Regions from separate parts of the Glaciibacter psychrotolerans genome, predicted to be linked through region 3. Evidence: predicted binding sites of a transcription regulator. Region 3 holds the regulator's gene; each other region holds the start of a gene.
What was found. The regulator LexA, encoded in region 3, represses DNA repair genes until DNA is damaged. The targets are predictions, from matches to a motif close to TCGAACANNTGTTCGA.
Positions count from the first base shown of each region.

Region 1: a site for LexA is predicted at 2,656-2,671, ahead of HNR05_RS15720 (HNH endonuclease signature motif containing protein). Genes of this name have one in related genera too.
Region 2: a site for LexA is predicted at 1,828-1,843, ahead of HNR05_RS02310 (DUF222 domain-containing protein). Genes of this name have one in related genera too.
Region 4: a site for LexA is predicted at 1,578-1,593, ahead of HNR05_RS15040 (DUF222 domain-containing protein). Genes of this name have one in related genera too.

Region 1 covers NZ_JACCFM010000001.1:3,460,251-3,464,427, reverse strand. Annotated here, with positions in the region: gene HNR05_RS15725 (DEAD/DEAH box helicase) at 1-739, opposite strand, end outside; gene HNR05_RS15720 (HNH endonuclease signature motif containing protein) at 987-2,636, opposite strand; gene HNR05_RS15715 (alpha/beta hydrolase fold domain-containing protein) at 3,521-4,177, shown strand, end outside.
Region 2 covers NZ_JACCFM010000001.1:516,426-520,602, reverse strand. Annotated here, with positions in the region: gene HNR05_RS02320 (ABC transporter permease) at 1-938, opposite strand, end outside; gene HNR05_RS02315 (ABC transporter ATP-binding protein) at 935-1,639, opposite strand; gene HNR05_RS02310 (DUF222 domain-containing protein) at 1,854-3,464, shown strand; gene HNR05_RS02305 (basic amino acid/polyamine antiporter) at 3,557-4,177, opposite strand, start outside.
Region 3 covers NZ_JACCFM010000001.1:227,113-231,289, forward strand. Annotated here, with positions in the region: gene metE (5-methyltetrahydropteroyltriglutamate--homocysteine S-methyltransferase) at 1-1,428, shown strand, start outside; gene lexA (transcriptional repressor LexA) at 1,519-2,229, opposite strand; gene HNR05_RS01080 (LysM peptidoglycan-binding domain-containing protein) at 2,535-2,876, shown strand; gene HNR05_RS01085 (histidinol-phosphate transaminase) at 2,995-4,092, shown strand; gene hisB (imidazoleglycerol-phosphate dehydratase HisB) at 4,102-4,177, shown strand, end outside.
Region 4 covers NZ_JACCFM010000001.1:3,297,150-3,301,326, reverse strand. Annotated here, with positions in the region: gene HNR05_RS15040 (DUF222 domain-containing protein) at 1-1,567, opposite strand, end outside; gene HNR05_RS15035 (Nramp family divalent metal transporter) at 1,772-3,109, shown strand; gene HNR05_RS15030 (metal-dependent transcriptional regulator) at 3,135-3,776, shown strand; gene HNR05_RS15025 (HAD-IIA family hydrolase) at 3,879-4,177, shown strand, end outside.

The sequences.
Region 1 (4,177 bases), 3.2 Mb from region 3:
TGTTGTAGGCGGGACGCTCGGTGCGGGCACCGCGGTCGCCACGGTCGCTGCCGTAAGACGGGCGGGCGCTGCGCTCGGTGCGAGCCGGACGGTCACCGTACGACGGACGGTCACTACTGGTGCGAGCCGGACGGTCATTGTTGTAAGCCGGACGGTCAGTGCGCGGGGCACGGTCACCGTACGACGGACGGTCGTTGTTGTACGCGGGACGCTCACCACGGGCCGGACGGTCATTGTTGTAAGCCGGACGGTCAGTGCGCGGGGCACGGTCACCGTACGACGGACGGTCGTTGTTGTACGCGGGACGCTCACCACGGGCCGGACGGTCACCGTAGGAGGGCCGGTCGCTGCCGTAGGACGGGCGGTCGGTTCGGGCCGGCCGGTCGCCATACGAGGGACGCTCGCCGCGTGCCGGACGGTCGTTGTTGTACGCGGGACGATCGGTACGCGGGGCACGGTCGTTATACGAGGGACGCTCGGTGCGGCCACCGGATGCGGGGCGCTCTGAGCGGTCATTGCCGTAGGCCGGGCGATCGCCGGCGGGGCGACTGGTCGAACGAGCGGCACGCTCGTCGGCGTTCCAACGCTGCTTCTTGGGCGCACCCTCGTCAGCACGGAATCCGCGGTGACCGGGGCTCTTGCTGCCCGTCTTGGGTCCACCCTTGCGGGGACCACCTGTGTAGTTCGGATCGAAATTCTTGGGGGCGCGGCCAGCGGCCGGCTTCTTATTCTGAGCCATAGCGGTGTTTCTGGGTTGTGTTGAGTACATGGCAAACGACGCCGAGATACGGCGCAACCTGAGAACCCGGGCAGTCAATGGCCGGGACCGTTTCACATACAGTGATTATCACCAGCGGATTACTGGTAAACCGGCCCACCTGACTTACAAACCCATCCGCACACACAATAACGCGCGGTGTCAAGAGCCGACTTGTCTACGCTACCGGATGCTGCCTGAGAAATCACCGTGGATCGCTATGCGAATGTCAGTCGCGGCGGTGGGTGTCGGTGCGGTGGCGGTTGGCGTCACGCCAGGTGCGGCTCGGATCGATCCAGGCCGGGGCCTTCACGCGGGGCCGACCGTTGACCATGAGGATCTCCCAGCCGGAGGTTTCGATGGTGTGATGATGTCGCCAACACAGCGCCACACCATTGTCGACCTCGGTGACGCCGCCTTTGCTCCAGGGGATCACGTGATGAAACTCGAGCCACTGTGTGGGGGCGTCGCAGCCGGGAACGCCGCAGCCGCCGTCGCGGGCGAGGATCGCCCGGCGTTGGGCACGGTTGAACAGTCGTTGCGGATCGGTCAGGGTGAGAACCTCACCGTTCTGACCGAACAGAACCGTTTGGGTGCCTCCGGCACACATCATCTGATCCACCGTGCGAAGCGAGATGGGGGCGTCGACGCCGTCGATCCAGCCGACACCGCGCCCGGCTTCAATATCGTTCACGTTCACATGCACCACCACGGTCGGCGGTGCACCACCAATGCTGGGAGTGTTATCGGCCTGGGCCAGCTGGGTGAACATGCCGCGCAGAATATCGGCCCGCTTCTCACCGGCCGTGCGGGTGTCGACGTCATCGAACTCATGCCCGGCCGACCCGGGAAGAGGCACCTCAGCTGAGGCTGCACCCTGGCCGTGGTCGTCATGGTCATGGTCGTGGAGGTGCTCGTCGTATACGTCGTGTCCGTCGGGACCGTCGTGACCGTCGTGACCGTCGTGAGAATCGAGCTCGGCTTGGTCGTCGCGTGCCTGGTCGCGGGCCTGGTCGCGGGCTTGTTCGGCGGCGGTGGGGAACGCGGGGGTTTTGCGGGCGGCAATGAACGCGTCGAAGGTGAGGTTCATGATTCCGTACAGATCGGGAGTCACCCCGCCCCGCACCGGGTAGATTCCGTCTTTGAAGCGGCCGAAACTGATCGTGCTCGTCGCCTCACCCTCGACCTCATTCGGTGCCACCCCGTCGGGGTCCAGCGCCGCCTGCCACTGCAACATCTGCACCCGCATCGAGTCCGCCGAGAATGCGAAGCCCGCGCCCGGCTCACCCTCATTCTCGGCCGTGATCGTGCCCGTCGCCGCAGACACCAACGCGCGTTCCGCAGCCGCAAGATCATCGGGGGCAACACGCGGGGAGATCTCGGCCAGACCGGACATGATCACCTCCGCCGCATCCACCCCCAGCAAGCCCGAAGCGACCGCGGCACCGACCGTGGGGAACAGTGCGGGGATGATCGTGCCGACGTGCTGCGTGTCCCGCATTCGCAGACCGAGCGCGCTACGGCGTTTCGCTTCACGGCCGGAAATGCGGGTGACCCGGGTGATCAGGTCGATGCCACTCGTGCAGCCCCGCTTCGCCGCCAGGGAGTCACGGCCAAGCCACCGGCCGGAGCGTTCCTCGACCGTCGCCGCCACAACCACCCGGCCGGCATCGACGAGCCGGCCGACGCCTTCGAACGCACCGAGCACACCGAGTAGGTCGTCGTCAGTGAACGCCTCGGGGCTGACGGTGCCGAGAACCGCCAGAGAAGAGCGGGCCTGTTCGACCGCCGCCAGCACCATGGCCGCGGTCGGTGCCGACGCACCCGAGGCGGGTGTCGGCTCCGGGGCGGAGACGGGGGGTGGGGAGGTGATTGACATAGCTCTATTCTCCCAAAGAACGAACATAATTACGAGCTTTTCTCAGTATTGGTGCATAACTTCTCGAAGCTATATCTGTGGAGGGATCGAGAACTAGTAGCCGGTCGAGATCCCGGCCAAGGCCTCGAGGGTGGCTCACAGGATCTCGACAGGCTCGATCAGCGGGGCGGGCTCGATCAACGGTGTGGGCTCGATCAACGGAAGGGTGCGAAGTCAACTGCCGACCGTGGGTCGAGCTTGTCGAGACCTCGGTCCCCCAGTTTCGAGGTTGGCTGACGGGATCTCGACACGCTCGATGAGCGGAAGGGACCGAGCGACGAGAGGGGTGCGGGTCGGTCGCCGAAGCGTCGGTCGACCTTGTCGAGACCTCGCGCCGCGTCTCGAGGTTGGCTCACGGGATCTCGACGAGCTCGATCAGCGGGAGGGGGTCGATCAACGGGAGGGGGTCGAGCGACGAGAGGGGGTCGAGCGACGAGAGGGGTGCAGGTCGATCACCGAACCGTCGGTCGAGCGTGTCGAGACCACGCGCCGCGTCTCGAGGTGGGCTTACGGGATCTCGACGAGCTCGATCAACGGAAGCGTGCGGACTCGATCGCCGAAGCGTCGGTCGAGCGTGTCGAGACCACGCGCCGCGTCTCGAGGTGGGCTCACGGGATCTCGACAGGCTCGATCAACGGGAGGGGGGTCGATCAACGGGAGGGGGCTCGATCAACGGGAGGGGGTCGATCAACGGGAGGGGGTCGATCAACGGAGGGGGGTCGATCGGCGGGAGGGGAATCCGCCTCGCGTTGACCACAACAGTGCAGCATCGGGACCGATTCGCCACGCAGCCCCCCGCCCCCTATCCTCGATTCACCCGCACTGTTGCGAACCCTGGAGCGAATGTGTCTTCTCGACGTCGATCTGTTGGATACGGCTTTCGCCGCATCCGGCCTCTGGCGATCATCGGCGCGATCAGTCTTGCTCTTGCCAGCACGGCCCTACTTTCTGGATTTCAGGCCGAACCGGCCGATTGGCTGAGCGACAGTTCTTCCCCGACGGTGAGTGAACGCGTGACACCAGAGTTCGTGGGCATCCGTACTTTCTCGCCGCCACGCAAGATCACCGTCGTGCCCAATATTGCTTTTGCGCCTGGCATCACTGAGCCGGATGGCACGCCCCTGGCCCTCGACGTCTGCCTGCCGCCCGGCACGGACGGCGTGCAAAACACGCCCGGAACGGACGGCGTGCACGACACTGACAACGACGCCGCACTCCCCGCTCTGCGACCCGCCGTCGTCTCGATTCATGGCGGGAGCTGGTCTCGCGGCGACAAGGCCAATAGCGACTGGCGTCAGGTGTGCGTGTGGTTGGCCTCCGAGGGGTTCGTCGCCGTGTCGGTGAACTACCGCCTCGCCCCCGCAGACCCGTTCCCGGCCGCGATCGACGACGTGAGCCGTGCGGTCAGCTGGCTCCGGGAACCGGCGAATGCTGAACGATTCAACATCGACCCCGAGCGCATCGGCGCTTTCGGCGGTTCAGCCGGCGGCAACCTCGCGGCT
Region 2 (4,177 bases), 290 kb from region 3:
CCGAACCCGGCAGCGATCAGGGCAATCACGGCGAAGGCGTTCAGCACACCGATGATTCCGTTGATCACACTCTCGAATGAGCCGAGCTGATCGGCCACGGTGAGCGCACTGTAACCTTTGTCCTTCAAGGTCGCTTGCAGCGCCTTGACCTGCGCGGTGCTCAGGTTCGCATCGAACTGAGCCGTCGCCACCGCGTAGCCCCGCACAACCGAGGCCGGGGTGCCCTCCCGCTGCACCTCGCTGATCGCAGTCGTGAGGTGTTGGTTCAACGCGGCACTACTCCCGAGCAGGGTCTCGTTCTGAACCCCGGCCACGGTGGCCTCAACCGTGCTTTGCACTCCCTCATAGCTTGTGACACCGATCGTAACCGTTGCCCCCACAGCGTCCTTCGCGGTGCCGAGGCCAAGGCTGGCCAGGTAGGGCGTCGGCAGCAATATCTGATTGTCGTTGCTGTTGTTGTCGAGCTGCTTTCCTGTGACCAGGTCCGCCTTGGTGATGGTGCCGGACGGACTCACCGTCAACACAAACTTGCCGTTGTTGCCGTACTGGATGTAATCAGGCGAGACGATCAGCAACGGTTCGACACTCATGATGCCGCTGACTGTGCCAATGGTGTCGATGTCCTTCTGGGTGAGCACCGCGGTGGAACGCCCCGGCCCACCAAATCCGCCCGTCGCCTTCGCCGCATCCGGCTCATACTTCTTCGGACCGGCGTCGACGCTCGGGGTCGTGTCGACGGCCGGTGAGATCGTGAAGACGTCGGTGGAGCCGATTGAAGCGACCTGCGCGTTGATGTAGTTGGAGACGCCGGTGCCGATCGCACTCGTGATTGTCAGTGTGAAGGCACCAATCACGATCGCGATAACGGTGAGCGTGGTGCGAAGACGGCTGCGGAACGTGTTCGCCACAGCGGCCTTGATGATGTCAATGGATTTCATGCGGAGGCCACTTCCGGTCCGGCGCTGGTCTCTTCGAGCCCATCGCGCATAAAGATCTGTCGGTCACAGCGTGCGGCCAGTTCACGGTCGTGGGTCACGATGATGAGAGTGATGCCCTGCTCTTTGTTAAGATCGAAGAGGATGTCCTCGACCACGGCGCCGGTGGCCGAGTCCAGGTTTCCGGTTGGCTCGTCGGCGAAAATCACGGTGGGGTTGTTGACGAGTGCGCGGGCGATGACGGCGCGTTGCTTCTGTCCGCCCGACAGGTTCGTGGCCTTGTTTTTCGCCTTGTCGGCAAGTTCGAGCTGTTCAAGTGCGGCCATGCCGCGAGCTTTGCGCTCTTTCGGTGCCACACCCGCGATGGTGAGCGGAAGCGTCACATTGTCGAGCACGCTCGCGTTGGGCGTAAGAAAGAACTGCTGAAAGACAAAACCGAAGTCCTGGTTGCGCAACCGGTTGAGTTCCTTCGTCTTCAACGTCTTCGCATCGACTCCGTCGACGAGCAATGTGCCTGTGTCGGGATCGTCAAGGAGAGCGAGCAGGTGCATCAGGGTGGATTTGCCCGAACCACTTTTGCCGACGATGGCAATTGACTCACCCGCGTGCACCTCGAGCGAGATGCCGCGCAGCGCGTCGAACCGGGTGGGCCCTTTGCCATAAGATTTGCTGATCGACTGGGCATGCAGGACTGTTTTTGTCATAGGTGTGAAACTTTCACTCAGCATCCGTCCGCACAATGCAGACACCCAATATTTGCACAGACTGCATCGATGACCAGGCCGCCTGAGGATCTTCACGGCAACTTCACCCGCCCCAGAATCTCCCACCTGTCGACTCGAACATTATTCTTATTACGGGGAGCGGAAATTGAGTTAAACTCTAGAATCTCTAGAAGATTTGTTCTAAAATGGATGCATGGACGACATGTTCGCAATCCCACCAGAACCGACCTTCGACCCGCCGAGTGTGCTCGGCGCCGAAGGACGTGAGGCATGGGTCTCCGAGGTGGCTGCAACGTTCGAGTCCGACCTTGGTGCTGGTGCTGGTTTCGGTGTCGGTTCGGCTCCACGGGAGCTGGTTTCCTCCCTGACCGCGATCATGGGCGCGCCGGCGCCTGTCACGGCTGCGGCCATCGATGTGGTCGGGCAGGCGATCGCTGATGCGGGAGTCGCCGTGCGGCAGGCGAACCGGGCGATGGCCGCGCACCTCGCCGCCCTGACCCGGGTGATCGAGGTGGCCCGGCAGAACCCGAGCATCTCCCTCACCGCGTCCGGGCTTCGCCAACCCGACGCCCTCGACCTGGCCGTGCGTTCGGCGGCAGCGGATGCGGCGTTGCACCTGCATCTCTCCTCCGACGTGGTGCGCACCCGCGCCCACGAAGGCCACGTGCTCACCCAGTCGTTGCCCCAGCTCTGGGCCCTGTTCCAGGACGGCACGATCGGTTACGCGCAGGCCAGCGCCGCGGTGCACTTTCTCACCAGCATCACCGACCCCGCCCAGATCGGCGTGTTCGACACCGAACTGGCCGGGGTCGGCCCCACGCTGACACCCGGCGCGTTCCGACAAAAGGCCCGCACCCTCGCCGAACGCCTCCGCGCCGAACCCGCCGCACACCGCCATGCCCACGACCTCGCCGAACGCCGTGTCAGCGTCGAACCGGTCCCCAACGGCATGGCCTGGCTGAACGCGAACATCAGCGGCGTCGACGCGACACGCATCAGCGCCCGCCTGAACGCCACAGCCAAACGCATCGCCCACAACGAAACCACCGCCCGCAGAAAAGCCATCGCAACCGCCCGCGCCACCGCCCGCCGCACCGCCCGACACGCCGGCCTGAGCCCCGCAGAGACCCAAGACCTCATCGCGACAGCCGAACAGGATGCCGCCGCACGCTGTCGCCGCCGCTCCCGCGACCAGATCCGCGCCGACCTGCTCGTGGCCTGGCTGGCCGGCGACGGCACCCCCACCGCCGCAAAAGTGCGCCCCCTGCTGCTCGTGCCCATCCTCGGCCTGCTCGGCACAAGCGACCAGCCGGCCGTGCTGCAGGGCTACGGCCCCATCGACCCCGTCACCACCGCGCAACTCTTCACCAACGCCCCCGCATTTCGCCGGGTCGGCACCGACCCGATCACCGGCGAGATCCTCAACTTCGACCGCACCCGCTACCGACCCAGCAAAGCCCAACGCGACCTACCCGCGGTAATCTACGGCACCTGCGCCTGCGACGGCTGCACCCGCCTCGCCGTCACCGCCGACATCGACCACGTCAGAGAATGGGCCCGCGACACCGGCCCCACCAACCTCGCCAACCTGCTCCCCCTCTGCGGCCCCGACCACCGCCTGAAAACACACTCCACACTCAGATTCACAAAAGAACCCGACGGCTCCGTCACCATCAACACCCCCACCGGCTACCGCAGCCGCACCACCCCGGCACCCCCACTCCCGGATCGACTCCCGGGCCCACGACCGGGCCCACGACCAGGTTCACGACCGGCACCGCTACCCGTCGATCCACCGTTCTAACCCGCCGACCCGACGCCCTGCACGAACACACTGCACGAACACACTGGTGCAACGAACTGGTGTATCACCTGGGTTGCACGTTCCGTCCCGGGCTAAAGCACGATCCAGCCCACTGCCAACGCCACGATGCCCACGAGCGCCCCGAGCAGCGACACGGTCAGAATGACGAGTTCTCGACCCGAGAACAGTTTTCGTCCCTGCTCGCGGCGCGCCATCACGAAGAACACGGTTCCCGGGGCATAGATCAGAAAGGCGACGAGCACGAATTTGAGTCCCGCTGAATAGAGCAGAAAGGCAGTGTATATGGTGGCGAGCAGCGCGATGATGAGCTCCCGCGTCCACCCGCGTGGCTGCTCCAGATATGTGTCTCGAGTAAGTGCAACTTTCAGACCGTAGGCCGCGGCGAGCAGAAAGGGAACCAGCACGAGTGCGCTGGTGAGGTCGAGGGCGAAGTTCAACGCATCCTTCGAGAAATACGAAAAGATCAAGATGGCCTGTCCCATGATCGCGGTCATCAGCAGCGCCGGAACAGGCACATCCGCTGCATTCGATCGGCGCAGGAACTGCGGCATATCGTTCGCTTTCGCTGCAACGAACAGTACCTCTGCGGCCATCAGCGTCCAGGCCAGGTAGGCACCCAGAACAGCGGCGATGAGTCCGACGCCGATGAACACCGAGCCCCACGGTCCGACAGCCGCTTCGAGCACCCCGGC
Region 3 (4,177 bases):
ACACTGGTGGCGGGCGTGATCGATGGCCACAATGTGTGGCGCGGCGACCTCAACGCCGCATTCGACACGGCGCAGGCAATCGCGGCCCAGGTTGCGCATCTCGCGGTGTCGACCTCGACCTCCCTGCTGCACCTTCCCCACTCCATCGACGACGAACCGGCGTTGGGAGACGGCCTCCTCAGTTGGTTGGCCTTTGCCGACCAGAAGGTTGCTCAGGTGACGACTCTTGTGCGGGGTCTGGCTGACGGCAAGGCTGCAATTTCACCGGACCTGGCCGCCGCCGCTGCAGCGCTACAGTCTCGCCAGGATGCACCGGGTGTGCGCGACAGCAGCGTGCGTGCGCGCGCGGCGGCGCTGACCGGAACCGACTTCACACGCGGGTCTTACGAGCACCGTGTTGAGGCACAGGATGCTGCACTCGGACTTCCTGCACTGCCGACCACCACAATCGGTTCGTTCCCGCAGACCACCGACATCCGTCGAGCGCGCGCCCAGCACCTGCGTGGAACGCTCTCAGCCGAGGACTATCGCGGTCTGATGCGTGCCGAGATCGCACGGGTGATCGCCCTACAGGAACAGATCGGGCTCGACGTGCTTGTGCACGGAGAGCCGGAACGCAACGACATGGTGCAGTATTTCGCTGAAAACCTCGAGGGCTTTGCGACCACGGCCAACGGCTGGGTGCAGTCGTACGGATCTCGGTGTACTCGCCCCTCGATTCTGTGGGGTGACGTGTCGAGGTCGGCTCCGATCAGCGTCGATTGGGCGAGCTACGCTCAGAGCCTCACGGCTAAGCCAGTCAAGGGCATGCTGACCGGACCGGTGACGATTCTGGCGTGGTCGTTCGTGCGAGAAGACCAGCCACTCGGCGACACGGCGCGGCAGGTCGCGCTGGCGTTGCGCGATGAGATCGCCGACCTAGAGGCCGCAGGAATTCAGATTGTCCAGGTCGACGAACCGGCGCTCCGGGAACTTCTTCCGCTCAAGCGGGCGAATCAGGCCGCCTACCTCGACTGGTCAGTGGGAGCGTTCCGTCTGGCGACGGCGGGCGTCTCGGCCGCCACCCAGATCCACACCCATCTGTGCTATTCGGAGTTCGGTGTCGTCATCGATGCCATCCGCAACCTGGACGCCGATGTGACCAGCATCGAGGCGGCACGCTCACGGATGGCGGTCGTGGCCGATCTCGGCACGAGCGGCTTCGATCACGGGATCGGTCCGGGCGTCTACGACATCCATTCTCCGCGTATTCCCAGCGTGGCCGAGGTGGTCGATCTGCTCGAACGAGCCCTCACAGCGCTTCCCGAGCGTCAGCTCTGGGTGAATCCGGACTGCGGGCTGAAGACGCGCGGCTACGCCGAAACCGTCGAATCGCTCACCAATGTGCTTGCGGCGACACGGCAGGTGCGCGCGCGAGTCGCCGGTTAAGCACCGCGAGTCTGCGGGAGTTGGTGCCTCGGTCAGTGGGGCAACCAACCCCTGCAGACTCGCGGAAAAAGGCGCGGCAGTCGAGGCGAGCTAGACCGAGCGCAGTACCGCGACGATCTTGCCGAGAATCTCTGCGTGGTCGCCCATGATGGGCTCGAAGTTCGTGTTGCGGGGGAGCAACCAGGTGTGGCCATCGCGCTGACGGAACACCTTGACAGTGGCCTCGTTGTCGAGCATTGCAGCGACGATCTCGCCATTCTCGGCCGTCTTCTGCTGACGCACGACAACCCAGTCGCCATCGCAGATTGCGGCATCGATCATTGATTCACCGACGACCTTGAGCATGAACAGGTCGCCCTTGCCCACCAGCTGGCGGGGGAGGGGGAAAATCTCGTCGATCTGCTGGTCTGCCGTGATGGGGACGCCGGCGGCAATGCGGCCAACGAGCGGAACCATCGCGGCATCTCCGATCTGGATCGATCCACCCAGGATGTCCGAGTCGCCGGGCGCACCCGATGTGTCGTCGCCCGATTGGGGCAGTTCAATGAGGATCTCGAGAGCCCGGGGGCGGTTGGGGTCCCGCCGCAGGTAGCCGCTGAGTTCAAGCTGGTTGAGCTGGTGGGTGACGCTCGACAGGGATGCAAGGCCAACCGCGTCGCCAATCTCGCGCATGCTTGGCGGATAGCCCTGGCGGCTCACGGATCGCTGGATCACGTCGAGAATCGCGAGCTGTTTCTCGCTCAAGCTCTTGCGACGTCGGGTGCCGCCCTTGTCGCGCGTATTGCTGCTTTCTTTCGCCATCTCAATGCTCCTCGCGCCGATGAATCTGCCGTTGGACCGGCTGTCGCCCTGTCGAATTCGAGAGTCTCAGCCGGGGCTGTTTCTCGGGAATGTCGGTGGTATCTGGTTGTGTTCGAGCCGTCAACAAAACTGTAACCCCGTCCGCCCCGAAAACAAACACTTATTCGAGTGTGTTGCGGCCGATTTTTCGAAAATATCCGTAAACAAGGTTGATTGTTCGAAGAATCGAATATATATTCGGAACAAAGATTCGCATCCGGCTCTCCCGGCCGAGAGTCGGATGCGTACTTACCAGGAGGTTCACCATGAGCACCACTGCTCCGCACGGATCCATTGGCACCACCCGGCTGCGTCTGACCCGGCGCGGTCGCCTCGTCTTCAGCACACTCGCGGCGGCGCCGCTGGTCGCCGTGGTTCTTGCCGCAGCGCTGAACGGCGGCGCGGCGCTCGCCTCGGGGGCCGGCACGAAAACTCACACGTTCTCCTACGTCACAATCACGGCAGGCCAGTCGCTGTGGCAGCTGGCCGAGCGTCTGGCACCGCACGACGATCCGCGCGACGTGATCGCCGAGATCGTTGCCCTGAACCAGCTCGACTCGGCCGACGTGGTCCCGGGGCAGCGCCTCGCGCTTCCCGCGTCCGACTAGTACATCCCGCCGGGCACGCGAACGCGGCCGGCGGAAGGGTGCGGGAGGTAGCCGGACGTGCCAGCACCAATGAGTCGTACTCGTTTGCAACTCAGAACTGCCCGGTACCATTGCACGGGTGACCAGCCTCAATGACCTTCCCCTGCGCGACAATCTGCGTGGACTCGTTCCCTATGGCGCACCGCAGCTTCACGTTCCGGTGGCCCTCAACGTGAACGAGAACACTCACCCCATTCCCGAGGCTGTGGCGCACCACATCGTCGCATCGTTGGCACGAGCGGTACTCACGGTCAATCGGTATCCCGACCGCGAGTTCACCGAACTGCGCGAGAGCTTGGCAAATTATCTCGGTCACGGACTGACAGCCGAGAACATCTGGGCAGCGAACGGCTCCAATGAGGTCTTGCAGCAGGTTCTGCAGGCGTTCGGTGGCCCGGGCCGCACCCTTCTCGGTTTCGACCCGACCTATTCGATGTACTCCATTTTGGCGTCGGGAACAGACACCCGGTGGGTGGCCGGCGAACGCGACGCCGACTACGAGTTGTCGGCCGACACCGCGGCCGCCTGGGTGGCGAAGACGCAGCCCGACCTTGTCTTTCTCTGCTCGCCCAACAACCCCACCGGCACACCGCTCGCGCTCGAGACGATCGCGGCGGTCTACGACGCGACCGACGGAATTGTCGTCGTCGACGAGGCCTACGCGGAATTCGGCGGGGCGGAGGCGCCAACGGCGCTCAGTCTGCTCCCCGGGCGCGAACGGCTTGTGGTCTCCCGCACCATGAGTAAAGCCTTCGCCTTTGCGGGCGCGCGGGTGGGCTATCTGGCCGCCGATCCTGCGGTGACCGATGCCCTTCGTTTGGTGCGGTTGCCCTACCACCTCTCCGCGCTCACCCAGGCCGCAGCAACGGCCGCCCTTGATCACACGGCCGAGATGCTGGCGATGGTCGACGACATCCGGGTTCAGCGCGACCGTATCGTGACGGAATTGCGTGACCTGGGGTACCGGCCGTACCGGACCGGCAGCAACTTCGTGCTGTTCGGCGGCGTCGAAGATCCAGGTGCGACGTTCACGGCGCTCCTCGCGGAGGGAGTCCTGATTCGCGATATCGGAATACCGAATCACCTGCGCGTGAGTGCTGGAACCGAAGCCGAGACGACAGCCTTTCTGGCCGCCATCTCGCGGCTCGGTGCTCCGACCGTCAGCCGAGCGGAATAGGCTAGCGCTATGACTTCTTCCGCACAGGAACCAGCCCCCCGTATCGCGCAGATCAGCCGCGCGACGAGCGAGTCGAGCATCGAGC
Region 4 (4,177 bases), 3.1 Mb from region 3:
AACCTGGTCGTGGGCCCGGTCGTGGGCCCGGGAGTCGATCCGGGAGTGGGGGTGCCGGGGTGGTGCGGCTGCGGTAGCCGGTGGGGGTGTTGATGGTGACGGAGCCGTCGGGTTCTTTTGTGAATCTGAGTGTGGAGTGTGTTTTCAGGCGGTGGTCGGGGCCGCAGAGGGGGAGCAGGTTGGCGAGGTTGGTGGGGCCGGTGTCGCGGGCCCATTCTCTGACGTGGTCGATGTCGGCGGTGACGGCGAGGCGGGTGCAGCCGTCGCAGGCGCAGGTGCCATAGATCACTGCGAGTAGGTCGCGTTGGGCTTTGCTGGGTCGGTAGCGGGTGCGGTCGAAGTTGAGGATCTCGCCGGTGATCGGGTCGGTGCCGACCCGGCGAAATGCGGGGGCGTTGGTGAAGAGTTGCGCGGTGGTGACGGGGTCGATGGGGCCGTAGCCCTGCAGCACGGCCGGCTGGTCGCTTGTGCCGAGCAGGCCGAGGATGGGCACGAGCAGCAGGGGGCGCACTTTCGCGGCGGTGGGGGTGCCGTCTCCGGCCAGCCAGGCCACGAGCAGGTCGGCGCGGATCTGGTCGCGGGAGCGGCGGCGACAGCGTGCGGCGGCATCCTGTTCGGCTGTCGCGATGAGGTCTTGGGTCTCTGCGGGGCTCAGGCCGGCGTGTCGGGCGGTGCGGCGGGCGGTGGCGCGGGCGGTTGCGATGGCTTTTCTGCGGGCGGTGGTTTCGTTGTGGGCGATGCGTTTGGCTGTGGCGTTCAGGCGGGCGCTGATGCGTGTCGCGTCGACGCCGCTGATGTTCGCGTTCAGCCAGGCCATGCCGTTGGGGACCGGTTCGACGCTGACACGGCGTTCGGCGAGGTCGTGGGCGTGGCGGTGTGCGGCAGGTTCGGCGCGGAGGCATTCGGCGAGGGTGCGGGCCTTCTGTCGGAACGCGCCGGGTGTCAGCGTGGGGCCGACCCCGGCCAGTTCGGTGTCGAACACGCCGACCTGGGCGGGGTCGGTGATGCTAGTGAGAAAGTGCACCGCGGCGCTGGCCTGCGCGTAACCGAGTGTGCCGTCCTGGAACAGGGCCCAGAGCTGGGGCAACGACTGGGTGAGCACGTGGCCTTCGTGGGCGCGGGTGCGCACCACGTCGGAGGAGAGATGCAGGTGCAACGCCGCATCCACTGCCGCCGAACGCACGGCCAGGTCGAGGGCGTCGGGTTGGCGAAGCCCGGACGCGGTGAGGGAGATGCTCGGGTTCTGCCGGGCCACCTCGATCACCCGGGTCAGGGCGGCGAGGTGCGCGGCCATCGCCCGGTTCGCCTGCCGCACGGCGACTCCCGCATCAGCGATCGCCTGCCCGACCACATCGATGGCCACAGCCGTGACAGGCGCCGGCGCGCCCATGATCGCGGTCAGGGAGGAAACCAGCTCCCGTGGAGCCGAACCAGCACCAGCACCAGCACCAGCACCAGCACCAGTGCCAGTGCCAGTGACGGGAGCCCACGCCGCATGCCCTTTGAGGCCGAGGACACTCGGCGGGTCGAAGGTCGGTTCTGGCGGGATTACGAACATGTCGTCCATGCATCCATTTTAGAACAAGCATTCGACGACAACAAGAGTATCTCTCATGATTAGGCGGGCGAAATTAGATTCTTTGTTCGAGAATTGCGCCGACGATTCTTCCCCACCCGGCCCGGCCGGGTCGCTGCGCCAAGCCTTCGGCGATCGGAACCCCGCGCTCGTTGAGATCTTTCGGGGCACCTAAATATCGTCTAGTATTTCGGTGTGCCTAAAAAACCGATGACGGCGGATCCCGTGCCACTCTCGTCGTCCGACGCAACGTCCGACGACACCACTGCAGAGCGGAGTGCGCCCGGTGACGATGCAGCGTGCCGCGCCGCCCGCGCCGGTCGTCCCACACCAGTTCGCCTGCTCTGGCTGCTGGGCCCGGCGCTCGTCGCCGGTATCGCCTACCTCGACCCGGGCAATGTCGCCAGCAACATGTCGGCCGGCGCCAGCTACGGTTATCTTCTGCTCTGGGTGGTCGTTGCCGGAAACGTGATGGCCTGGCTGGTGCAATACCTCTCGGCGAAGCTCGGAATCGTGACGGGTAAGAGCCTGCCCGAAATTCTGGGCGCACGGCTCACCCGGCCGCTCGCTCGCCGCCTGTACTGGGTTCAGGCCGAACTCGTGGCGATGGCCACCGACCTCGCCGAGATCATCGGTGGGGCGGTCGCGCTCAACCTGCTGTTCAACGTGCCGCTTCTGCTCGGCGGTGTGATCACCGGCGTGGTCTCGATGATCGTGCTCTCGGTACAGAACCGCCGCGGGCCGCGGTCGTTCGAGGGCGTCATCATCGCGCTTCTCGTGATCATCACCGTGGGATTTACCGTGGGAATCTTTTTCGCGCCGCCGGATGCCGCCGGAGTGCTGGGTGGACTCGTTCCACGCTTCAGCGGCAGTGACTCGGTGCTGCTCGCGGCGTCGATTCTCGGCGCGACGATCATGCCGCACGCCATCTATGCCCACTCCGCGCTGGCCCGCGACCGGTTCCCGGAGCTGCGGGCACCATCCGACACCCGTCGGCTGCTCTGGGCCACGAAATGGGACGTGACCCTGGCCCTCACGATCGCCGGCACGGTCAACGTGGTGCTGTTGCTGCTGGCCGCATCCGCTCTGCAAGGTGTGCAGGGAACCGACACGCTCGAGGGCGCCTATCGCGCGCTCTACGACTCGCTGGGGCCTGTGATCGCGACGATATTCGCCGTCGGGCTGCTCGCATCCGGGCTGGCGTCGACGTCGGTCGGCGCCTATGCAGGCGCCGAAATCATGCACGGTCTGCTCAACCTGCGGATGTCGCTGCTGCTGCGACGCAGCATCTCGCTCATCCCCGCCCTGTTCATTCTGGGCGTCGGCTTTGACCCCACGCAGGCACTCGTGCTGAGCCAGGTCGTGCTGTCGTTCGGAATTCCGTTCGCCCTGATTCCACTGGTCTGGCTGACGGCCCAGCGCGGGCTGCTCGGCGTGTTTCGCAACCGCTGGTTCACCACCGTGATCGGAGCGCTCTGCGCCGTGCTGCTCGTGACACTCAACATCGTGCTGCTCGTGCTCGTGTTTGCGTAACGGGCGGGGCTAGCCTGGAGAAGCCATGAAGCACACCACTCCCGCCGCCGAAGACTACCTTAAGACCATTTACGCGCACACCGAATGGCAACCCAACCCGATCACCCCGTCTGCGCTGGCCGCGCGACTGGGTGTGGCTCCGTCATCCGTCACCGAAATGGTGAAGAAGCTGGCCGCTGCGGGACAGATCACGCATGTGCCCTACGGCCCACTGACGCTGACGGACGCCGGTTCGCTGCGCGCCACGGCCGTGGTGCGTCGGCATCGACTGATCGAGACCTGGCTTGTGCAGGAAATGGGTTACGACTGGGATGAAGTGCACGACGAGGCCGAGATTCTCGAGCATTCGATCTCTGACCGCCTCCTGGCAGCCATCGATGCTCGGCTGGGCTCCCCCACCCACGATCCGCACGGCGATGCCATTCCGGCGGTGGACGGCAGCGTCGCATCCGTTCGCGGGGTGGTGCTCGCCACGGCCCCTCTCGGCCACACCGGTTCGATTGTGCGTATCAGTGACAGAGATCCGGCGGTGCTTCGCCTGCTGGCGGGCCACGAGGTCGGCATCGACTCGCCGATTGAGCGGGTGGATGGCGGAATCCGGGTGGGACCCGGCTTGACGGTTAGGTTGACGGCGGAGGCCCTGGCCTCGATCTGGGTCACTGCCTAGCGCCCCTCATCGCGTCGCCTCCTCGTTCGAGACGGCGGGGCCCGACAGGGTGACGACTGCACTCCGGATTCGCCCTAGGCTGGAGACGACGGAAGGATGCTCATGGCACGTCGCGACGAGATCGAATGCTGGCTTACTGACATGGATGGCGTGCTCGTGCATGAAAACGCCGCCCTGCCCGGAGCAGCAGCGCTGCTCCAGCAGTGGACCGACACCGGCACCCCGTTTTTGGTTCTCACGAACAACTCGATTTTCACTCCGCGCGATCTGAGTGCGCGCCTGCGCGATTCGGGCTTGAACGTTCCAGAAGACCGCATCTGGACCTCCGCCCTCGCAACGGCCGACTTTCTGCGCTCCCAGATCCCCGGCGGCAGCGCGTTCGTGATCGGTGAGGCCGGCCT